Regions from separate parts of the Lysobacter sp. S4-A87 genome, predicted to be linked through region 1. Evidence: riboswitches for the same ligand, from Rfam matches in the RefSeq annotation. Region 1 holds a riboswitch; the other holds the start of a gene.

Region 1 (5,215 bases):
CGGCCTGTCGCCCAAGGACATGCGCCAGTACCTGCAGTACTGCGCCGACCAGCGCCTGGCGCAACTGGGCATGCCGCGCCATTTCGGCGCGACCAACCCGTTCGCCTTCATGGATCTGCAGGACGTGCAGGAAGTGACCAACTTCTTCGAGCGCCGCGTCTCGGCCTACCAGGTGGGCGTGCAGGGCGAGGTCGCCTTCGATGCCGCGTTCTGAGACGCCAACGCCCCCGACCGAAGCCCGCATGACCGAAATAGTCTTCCCCGACCACACCAACCACCTCGGCACCCTGTTCGGTGGCCAGGCGCTGGCATGGATGGACAAGGCCGCCTTCGTCGCCGCCTCGCGCTATGCGCGCAGCACCGTGGTCACCGCGCGCTCGGAACAGATCGACTTCCACGTCGCCGTGCCCAAGGGCGCCCTGGTAGAACTGGTCGCACGCGTGGTCGCCACCGGCCGCAGCTCGCTGCAGGTGGAAGTCGACATGTACCGCGAGGACCTGATGACAGGCGACACGCAACTGGCCACGCGCGGCCGCTTCACGATGGTCGCGCTGGACGTGCACGGCCAGCCGACGCCGGTCCCCGCACTGCAGCCATCCGGCGATTGACGCCCCCTGCCCGCGGCGCTAATTTAGCGGCGTCGTGGTGACCATCGCTTCATAAAGATAAAGCGATGTGACAAGCACCGCCGGGCGACCGGCGGTGCCAGAGGGAATCCGGTACGGACAACCGTCCAATTCCGGAGCTGCCCCGCAGCGGTATATGGGAACGACCGCCATCCATGCACTGGGCTCTGCCCGGGAAGCGATGGCCAGTAGGTGAGGAGCTTGCGCCCCTCGCGCCCACGAGCCCGAAGACCTGCCATGACCGGAGGGTTCGCCCTCCGTCCGACCCCCGACCGCACGGCTCGCGCCGCGTGGCCGGTTCGCCCGCGGGGGCGAAGGTCGAAGGCAGGTCCCGGTCCCGAAGCCGCTTGCGGCGGCGGGGGCGTGCCCATGCCCTCCTTCGTTGCCCTGCGTCATGCATACGCATCGCAGGTACATAACCATGATCCAGGTAACCCATCTCGGCTTCCCGCGCATTGGCGCGCGGCGCGAGCTCAAGCAGACCCTCGAATCGTTCTGGAAAGGCCAGGCGCCAGCCCAGGACCTGCACGACACGGCACGCGAGTTGCGCGCACGGCACTGGCAACTGGCACGCGATGCCGGTGTCGATGTCGTCGCCTGCAACGACTTCTCGCTGTACGACCACGTGCTGGACACGGCGGTGCTGTTCGATGCCATCCCGCCCTCGCACCGCGACGTGTTCGAAGCAGATCCGCTGGCCGGCTATTTCGCTCTCGCCCGCGGCCTGCAGGACGGCCAGCACGACCTCCATGCGCTGGAGATGACCAAGTGGTTCGACAGCAACTACCACTACCTCGTGCCGCAGTTCCAGCTCGACCAGACCTTCCGCCTGCGCGGCGACAAGCCGCTGGCCGAGCTGGGTGAAGCCCGTGCGCTCGGACTGGAGGCGCGCCCCGTGCTGCTCGGCCCGGTCTCGTTCCTCAAGCTGGGCAAGCGTGAGGACGGCGGCTGCCCGCTCGAACTGCTCGATGCGCTGCTGCCGGCCTACGTGCAACTGCTGCAGCAGCTGAAGGCGGCCGGTGCCTCGTGGGTGCAGATCGACGAACCCTGTCTGGTGCTCGACCTCGGCGACGCCGACCGCGAGGCCTATCGCCGTGCCTTCGCCGCGCTGGCCGCGGCTGACGTTCCGCAGATCCTGCTGGCGACTTACTTTGGCGACCTGGGCGACAACCTGGAGCTGGTCGCGGGGCTGCCGGTGGACGCGCTCCACGTCGACCTCGTACGCGCACCGCAGCAGCTCGTGCGCGTGCTCGCCAGGTGGCCGGCCGAGCGCCCATTGAGCCTGGGCGTCGTCGACGGACGCAACGTGTGGCGCACCGACCTCGACGCAGCATTGGCGCTTGTGCGCACGGCCGGTTCGCGCGTGCGATGGCTGGCGCCGTCATGCTCGCTGCTGCACGTGCCGATCGACCTGGAGCTCGAGCGCAAATTGCCGCAGCCGCTGCGCGGCGGCATGGCCTTCGCACGGCAGAAGCTCGAAGAGCTGCGGTTGCTCGCCGATGCCCATGCCGGCAATGCAGGCGCAAAAGCAGCGATCGCCACTGCGCAGGCAGCACGCGCCGCCCATCGCAATGCGCCGGAACTGAGCAACGCCACGGTCCGCGCGCGCTTGGCCGCACTGGTTCCGGCGATGAGCCGGCGCGTCACGCCCTACCCGCAGCGCGCGCCACTGCAGCACGAGCGGTTGCCGCTGCCGCCACTGCCGACCACCACGATCGGTTCCTTCCCGCAGCTGTCGCTGGTGCGCAAGGCCCGCGCCGACCACAAGGCCGGCAAGCTCGATGACGCCGGCTACCGCCAGTTCCTCGAGCGCGAGATCGACAACTGCCTGCGCGAACAGGAAGCCATCGGCCTGGACGTGCTGGTGCATGGCGAGTTCGAGCGCAACGACATGGTCGAGTACTTCGGCGAGCAGCTCGACGGCTTCGCCTTCACCTCCCACGGCTGGGTGCAGAGCTACGGCTCGCGCTGCGTGAAGCCGCCGGTGCTGTACGGCGACGTCAGCCGGCCGCGGGCGATGACCGTGGAATGGACCCGCTACGCGCAGTCACGCACGCAGTATCCGGTGAAGGGCATGCTGACCGGGCCGGTCACCATCCTGCAGTGGTCGTTCGTGCGCGACGACCAGCCACGCGCCGACACCTGCCGGCAGATCGCGCTGGCCCTGCGCGATGAAGTGCTGGAGCTGGAAGCGGCCGGCATCGCCATCATCCAGATCGACGAGCCGGCATTGCGCGAAGGCCTGCCGTTGCGGCGCGACGATTGGCCGCACTACCTGGCCTGGGCGGTGGAGGCGTTCGGCCTCGCCGCCGGTGCAGTGGCCGATACCACCCAGATCCATACCCACATGTGCTACGCCGAGTTCAATGACATCATCGATGCGGTCGCCGCGCTCGATGCCGACGTGATCTCGATCGAGACTTCGCGCTCACGGATGGAGCTGCTCGATGCCTTTGCCAGATTCCGCTACCCCAACGGCATCGGCCCGGGCGTGTATGACATCCACGCCCCGCGCGTGCCGTCGCCGGGCGAGATCGGCGAGCTGCTGGACAAGGCGTTGCAGGTGATTCCGGCGGCGCAGCTGTGGGTCAACCCGGACTGCGGCCTCAAGACGCGCGGCTGGCCGGAGGTGCGCAAGGCGCTGAGCGCGATGGTCCAGGCCACCCGTGAACTGCGCCTGGGACTGACCGCGGCCTGACGGCGATGGAGCCGCCCACCCGCCAACGCGGGCGGGCGGCCTCCATTGCATCCTGGCCGGCCGCAGGACTAAATAGCCGACATCCTGAACGGGAATCGCCGCTGCCATGTCGCCAATGCGCCTGCCCCGCAGCCATGTTCTCTGGCTCGCCCTGATCGCGATCGCGCTGTTCGTGCTGCGGCTCTTCAGCAACCAGCACTACGGCTTCCACCGCGACGAACTGGCACTGCTCGACGATGCACGAACGCTGGCCTGGGGCTACGTCGCCTACCCGCCGCTGACGCCGGCGCTCGGGCGCATCTCGCTGGAATTGTTCGGCGATTCGCTCAGCGGCTTCCGTGTGTTTGCGGCCCTGGCGCAAAGCATCGCCGCCGTGCTTGCCGGCCTGATCGCGCGCGAAATGGGCGGCACCCGCGCCACGCAGATAGTGACAGCGCTGTTCGCTGCGCTGGCGCCGTTCTCGATGGTGGCAGGCGGCCTGATGCAATACGTCAGCATCGACTACCTCTGGTGGGTGCTGCTGGCCTGGTTGATGCTGCGACTGGTCAACAGCGCCGACCCGCGCTGGTGGCTGGCGATCGGCGCGGTGATCGGCCTGGGCATGCTGACCAAGTACACGATGGTGTTCTTCGTCGCCGGCATAGTGGTGGCCACGCTGGCGACACCGCTGCGCTCGCACCTGCGCGGCCGCTGGCTGTGGCTCGGAGCGGCACTGTCAGTGCTGCTGTTCCTGCCCAATGCGCTGTGGCAATGGCGGCACGACTTCATCTCGCTGGACTTCCTGCAGACCATCCACGCCCGCGATGTGCGCATCGGCCGCACCCGGGATTTCCTGATCGAGCAGCTCTACGGCAATGCCGGCCTGATGGCCCTGCCGGTCTGGCTGGCCGGTCTGGCCTGGCTGATCCTGTCCAAGGCCGGCCGACGCTATGCCGTGGTTGCATGGATGTACGCGGTGCCATTGTTCCTGTTCGCGATGGCCCAGGGCCGCGCGTATTACCTGGCGCCGGCCTATCCGATGCTGCTTGCGGCCGGCTGTGTCGCGATCGAACAGTTCCTGCACCGGCAGGGGCCACTGCGCGCCGGCTACGCGTTCACCGGCACGGCGCTGATGACGGTTTGGATCGTGGCCATGGCCGCGGCGAGCGGTCTGATCGGCCTGCAGTTTTCCGCGGTCAACTCGATGGGCTGGCGCATCAGCCGTGCCGCGCACGACAACTTCGCCGAGCAGATCGGCTGGCCGGAACTGGTGGCGGAAGTGGCGCGCATCTACCACGCGTTGCCGGAAGGCGAGCGCGAGCACACGGCCGTGTTCACCAACAACTACGGCGAGGCCGGTGCGATCAATCTCTACGGGCCGAAGCTTGGCCTGCCGACAGCGATCAGCCCGGTCAATTCGTACTGGTACAAGGGCTATGGTTCGACGCCACCGAACACGGTGATCGTATTGGGCGACACGCGCGAGGACATAGCCGACGCGCCGGGCGACTGCGTGCCCGCAGGCCGCATACGCAATCGATACAACGTGCCCAACGAAGAGACGCGCGACCACCCGGACATCTTCATCTGCCGCAACCTGCGCATTCCGTGGTCGCAGGCGTGGCCGAAGATGCAGAAGTTCGGTTAACCGGTCTCGGCGATGGCGATGCCGAGCGGGAGCGCGCCCTTGCGTTCCTGCAGGCCCAGGCCGTAACGCAGGCTGTAGCCGATCTTGTTGGCGTGTTCGCAGGCCAGCGCGGCATGCTCCGGCGCCAGCAGCGACTCCGCGGTCTGCTGCCACAGCGACAACCACTGGTCGAAATGCTCGGGGCGGATCGGGTGCGGCCGGTGCGCGGCCATGGGCTGTCCGCGATAACTGCGCGTGCCCAGCAGTACCGACGACCAGAACGAC
Region 2 (5,215 bases), 210 kb from region 1:
AGGACCATCACCTCTACCACACCAAGGGCTGGAGCCGGGAGCTGTGGCTGCAGTCACTGGGTATCCCAGCGGTGCTGCCGCCGCCGGAAGAGGTCAAGCAGGTCGAGACCGCGATCGGCGCGGCACGTGCCGAGAAGGCGCGCGAATCGATGCCGAAGAAGCACTGATTGGAAGCGGACCCGGGATCGACGCGCGCAAACCCGGGTGCGCTGCGCTTGCCCGGGCTACGAAAAGAAAGGGCCCGGCATGCCGGGCCCTTCGATCGCACGGGTGCAGCGACTCAGTTCACCGGCGCATAGCGCAGTGTCAGGAACCACTCGCGACCGGGCTGGTTGTAGAACGCCGCGGTCTCGTAGTCGCGGTCAAACACGTTCGCCACGCGCGCCTGCACGGTCAGGTCGCGGGTGAGGGCGTACTCGGCGCGCAGGTCGAGCGTGCCGTAGCCACCGAGGCGGCGGGTGTTGGCGACGTCGTCGTAACGCGAACCTTCACCGACCGCGGTCACGCCGATGCGGAACGCACCGAAGGCACGGTCCACGTCGAGGCGTGCGCTGTTCTTCGCACGACGGGCCAGGTCGTTGCCCTCGTAGAAGCCACGGCGGTTCTCGGTGTCCAGGTAGCTGATCGCACCGTTGATGGTCCAGTCGGCGATGGTGGCATCGGCCGACAGCTCGGCACCCTGCATGCGCGCCTTCTCGACGTTGTTGGGCAGGTTGATCGCCGAATCGAACGCGATCAGGTCGTCGACGTCGGTGCTGAAGGTGTCGAGGTGCACGTTGAAGCCGTCACCCAGGTAGGCCAGGCCCAGTTCCCAGGTCTCGGAGTCTTCCGGACGCAGGTTGGCGTTGCCGAAGAACGGGTAGTACAGCTCGTTGAACGTCGGCGCCTTGAACGCGCTGCCGTAGCCGGCGGTGACGCGCCAGTTGTCGGCGAACACCAGGCCCCAGGCCGCGCCACCGGTGGTGTGGCCGCCGAACTGCTCGTTGTCGTCGCGGCGCACGCTGGCCTCGAGCGACTGCGCGCCGAACTTGCCCTGGTACTGCACGAACGCGGCCTTGTTGTCGCGCTTGTCCTCGTCGTACTGCGTGGTGCCTTCGACGCTGTCGTTGAGCCAGTCCAGGCCGACGCTGACCAGCTGGTTGGGGGCGATGCCGAAGTCGCCCTGCAGCGTGGCGCTGTCGCGGTTGGTGCTGAAGAAGTCGAGGTAGGTATCGCCGAGGAAGTTGTCGGACGAGTCGACGTTGCGGCCGGCGGTCAGGTGGACGTCGACGCGGTCGGACGGATGCCAGCGCAGCTTGCCGCCGATGACCTGCTGGACGGTTTCGGCACGGTCGGTGAAGTCGCCGTCGAACTCGTTGTCGCCTTCGTTGCGCAGGGCGTGGCCTTCCAGGGTCCACTGCTCGCCCAGGTGGATGCCGCCGCGCAGCGACAGGGCATCCTTCTCGTAGCCGTCGCGGTCGGGCTGCGAGTCCAGGGCGATGAAGCAGCCTGCGCCGTCGAAGGTGGCCGGGTCGAAGAAGCCGTTGCAGGCGTTGATGCCACTGGTGCGGGTGTGCTGGTAGTCGGCACCGAACCAGCCGCGGTCGGTGCCGCCGCCGAAGCCGACGCCGTAGCCGAGGGTGTCGTTGCTGCCGCCGTCGAACCGGACCCGCGGCGCGAAGCCCTGCTTGTCGCGGCGGGTGAATACCTGGATCACGCCGCCGATGGCGTCGGCGCCGTACAGGCTCGAACGCGGGCCGCGGACGATCTCGACGCGGTCGATCATTTCGATCGGGAGGTCCTGGAAGGCGGTCAGGCCGGAGGTGGCCGAGCCGACGCGGATGCCGTCGACGAGCACCAGTACGTGGTCGGATTCGGCGCCGCGCAGGAACAGCGTGGTGAGCTTGCCGCTGCCGCCCTGGTTGGACATCGAGATGCCGGCGCGGCCGCGCAGCAGGTCGGGCAGGGAGCGTGCCTGGCTGAGGCGGATCTGTTCGGCGTCGATGACTTCGACCGGTGCCAGTGCGTCGTTGACGCTGATCGCGGTGCGGTTGGCGGTGACGATGACCTGGTCGAGGTCGGTGGCGGCCGCGGTGTCCTGTGCTTGGGCGAGGACGGGTGCGGCGAGCAGGCACGCGACGGCGAGGTGCACTGCCATCGACATCGGGTTACGCAATTGCATCGAGGGTTCTCCAACGCACGGCTCGTGCCGTGACGGGCAACTGGGAATGTCGCGAGGAGAGTGCACGGGGCTGCGGTGTGGGCGCACGGCGCCAACGTCGCCGCCGCGATGCCCTCCGCATCGCAACCAGGGGTGGGCCGGCGCCGTACAGTTCTGTACGGGCGCGTGTCCCTGCTTCCAGGCCGGTCTCCGGACTCGCGAGTGGAGGGCTGTGCTCTCCGGCGCCGCGCCTTCCCGTGTCATGCACAGTGGCGGTTGCAGCGCTTGTACTCGCTTACCGTTGCGGGGGCAGTGCCGGAATGGTCCCTGCGGGGATGTCACCGGCTTCCCGTTTCAACCCGCCGGCAGGACGCCGCCGGGTCACCTCGAAGCGGGGCGCAGTCTACGCGATAAGGCTGGTGCTGCCCAAATAACCATCGCGCCGACGTCGCAAACGTGTGGCGTTTCGTTCCCGGCTGAGGCTTTCGTCTTCGGGGCGGCGCCGTCCGGCGGGCCGGGGATTGCTCCGCCCCTTCGTCGGACATCCTGTCCGAAGGCGGGGCGTGGGCCATCCATGGCCCACTGCTGCGCAATCCCCGACCCGCCGGACGACGCTTCGGCAATTGATTGCCCGGTCTGCGGACGGTGAATGGATCCCGGCATTCGCCGGGATGACGGAGATGAGGTCGTCATCCCCGCGAAGGCAGGATCCAGGGGCGTAGCCCGGGTAAGCGAAGCGCACCCGGGAAAGCCGGACGCGTCCCCGGTTGCGGCCCTTGCCCTTACCCGGGTGGCAAAACCTCAGTCCCGCTCCGCCGGCTCGTCCAGCAGCGACGGCATGGCCATCGTCGGCTCTTCGGCGATCTGCGTCGTCGTCACCGGGCCCGCGGGCGGGCGGTAGCGCGGCGGCGGCAGCAGGGCGATCGCCGCTTCGGTCGCAGCGATCAGTTCGCCGCGGCGTTCGTCGGGAATCTCCTGCCAATGGCAGTCCTGCAGCGCGCCTTCGATGGCGTACAGCAGGTTCAGCGTCGGCTTGAAGCCGGCGCGCTTGACCCGCATGAACGCCTCGACCGTGCCGACCGCGGCCAGGTCCTCGCGCGAGCGCAGCCCTACCTGGCGCAACCAGGCCGCCGACTTGGGACCGATGTTGCGCAGCTTGTCTGCGCCTTTTTCCCCGCTCTTACCGATATTCATGCCAGCGACTCCACGAAGGCCTGGGCAATCGCTTCCAGGCCGCGCTGGTCGTCGGCATCGAAGCGGTCGAAGTGCGGGCTGTCCAGATCGAACACGCCGATCAGCTGGCCATCCCCCCCCACAAGTGGCACGACCAGTTCGGAGTTAGACGCAGAATCGCACGCAATGTGGCCAGGGAAGGCGTGGACGTCGGCGATCCGCTGGGTCTGGCGGGTGGTCGCGGCGGCCCCGCAGACGCCCTTGTCGAGGGGAATCCGGATGCAGGCGGGCAGGCCCTGGAACGGGCCGACCACCAGTTCGGTGCCATCGAACAGATAGAAGCCGACCCAGTTCAGGCCCGGCAGCGAGTGGTAGACCAGGGCCGACAGGTTGGCGGCATTGGCCACGCGGTCGCGTTCGCCATGCACCAGCGCCCGCGCCTGCTCGAGCAACTGTGCGTACTGTTCGGGCTTGGGCCCGCTTAGACTTTCGCTGGTGAACATAAATGCCTCTTTCCCGCAGTCTACCAGCGTGCGGCCCGGGGGCCGGCGATGAACAGGCCCGATGGCCGCGGATGGTTCGTCACCGGCACTGACACCGGCATCGGCAAATCCCTGGCGAGTGCGACCCTGCTGCACGCGCTGCGCGCGCGCGGCCTGCGGGCGGTCGGGATGAAGCCGCTCGCCAGCGGCTGCGAGGTCACCGCCGACGGTCTGCGCAACGAAGACGCGCTGCTGCTGCAGGCGGCCAGCGAGCCGCGCCCGGCCTATGACGACGTCAATCCCTATGCGCTGCTGCAACCGCTGGCGCCGGAGCTTGCCGCTGCCGATGCCGGCGTGACGGTGCGGCTGCAGCCGATCCTGGAGGCGCACGCGCGGCTGTCGGCGATGGCCGATGCCGTGGTGGTGGAAGGCGTGGGTGGCTGGGCCGCGCCGCTGTCGGCCGATCTCGACCAGGCCGACCTGGTGCGCGCGCTGGATTTGCCGGTGGTGATGGTGGTCGGCCTGCGCCTGGGCTGCATCAACCATGCGCGACTGACCGCGCGCGCGATCGCTTCGGATGGACTGAATCTGGTCGGCTGGATCGGCAACGACATCGATCCGCACATGGCGCGCGCCGACGACAACTTCACACTGCTACGGCATCGCTTGCCGATACCGTGCTGGGGACGCTTGCCGTTCCGCGACCGGCCCGATCCGTCCGCGCTCGCACACCTGCTGGCGCCGGCCGGCGCTTGAACCAGTGTTTGAACCGGCGCTTGAAGCGGCCGGCACTGCGTCTTCTTGTGCCTGATCCGGCCTGATCACCCTTCGCGTGACTTCTGGGGGGTGGGCGGAAAACTCAGAATGCTAGACTGGGCGGTATAGGAATTAAACCAATCTGAGCATCATCGCTCGTACATGACGGAACCGGAGTCCTCCCCCATGGTCAAGAACCCGCGCTCGGTGGCAATGGCCGCCGCGTTGGCCCTCGCACTCACCGCCTGTGGCGGCAAGGATCAGGCACAGGGGGGCGGCATGCCTCCTCCGGAAGTTGGCGTCGTCAAGCTGCAGCCCGGCAACGTGCCGCTGCAGAAGGACCTCGTCGGCCGCCTGGCCGCGTTCCGCAGCGCCGACGTGCGTGCCCGCGTGCCGGGCGTGCTCAAGCAGCGCCTGTACGCAGAAGGCACCGACGTGAAGGCGGGGCAGGTGCTGTTCCAGATCGATCCTGACCAGCTGCAGGCATCGACGGGCCAGTCGCAGGCCGCGCTCGCGGCAGCGGAGGCGAGCTACGCCAACGCCAAGGCCGCCGCCGATCGCGCCCGCCGCCTGGCACCGCAGAAGTTCGTTTCGCAGTCCGATCTCGACAACGCCCTGGCCGCCGAGCGCAGCTCCGCCGCGGCGGTGAAGCAGGCGCAGGCAG

What was found. A riboswitch is a leader RNA that binds a small molecule or an ion and turns the genes downstream of it on or off. The one in region 1 is predicted to bind cobalamin.
Region 2: another riboswitch for cobalamin. It lies ahead of btuB (TonB-dependent vitamin B12 receptor); the one in region 1 lies ahead of metE (5-methyltetrahydropteroyltriglutamate--homocysteine S-methyltransferase).

The regions. Positions count from the first base shown of each region.
Region 1 is NZ_CP093341.1:1,707,432-1,712,646, forward strand. Features, by position in the region: gene MNR01_RS07775 (ribonucleotide-diphosphate reductase subunit beta) at 1-214, shown strand, start outside; gene MNR01_RS07780 (acyl-CoA thioesterase) at 201-608, shown strand; cobalamin riboswitch at 674-881, shown strand; gene metE (5-methyltetrahydropteroyltriglutamate--homocysteine S-methyltransferase) at 1,048-3,324, shown strand; gene MNR01_RS07790 (glycosyltransferase family 39 protein) at 3,431-4,951, shown strand; gene MNR01_RS07795 (group III truncated hemoglobin) at 4,948-5,215, opposite strand, start outside.
Region 2 is NZ_CP093341.1:1,915,105-1,920,319, reverse strand. Features, by position in the region: gene MNR01_RS08695 (ferritin-like domain-containing protein) at 1-167, shown strand, start outside; gene btuB (TonB-dependent vitamin B12 receptor) at 281-2,161, opposite strand; cobalamin riboswitch at 2,324-2,544, opposite strand; gene MNR01_RS08685 (TfoX/Sxy family protein) at 2,942-3,334, opposite strand; gene MNR01_RS08680 (GAF domain-containing protein) at 3,331-3,816, opposite strand; gene bioD (dethiobiotin synthase) at 3,865-4,551, shown strand; gene MNR01_RS08670 (efflux RND transporter periplasmic adaptor subunit) at 4,738-5,215, shown strand, end outside.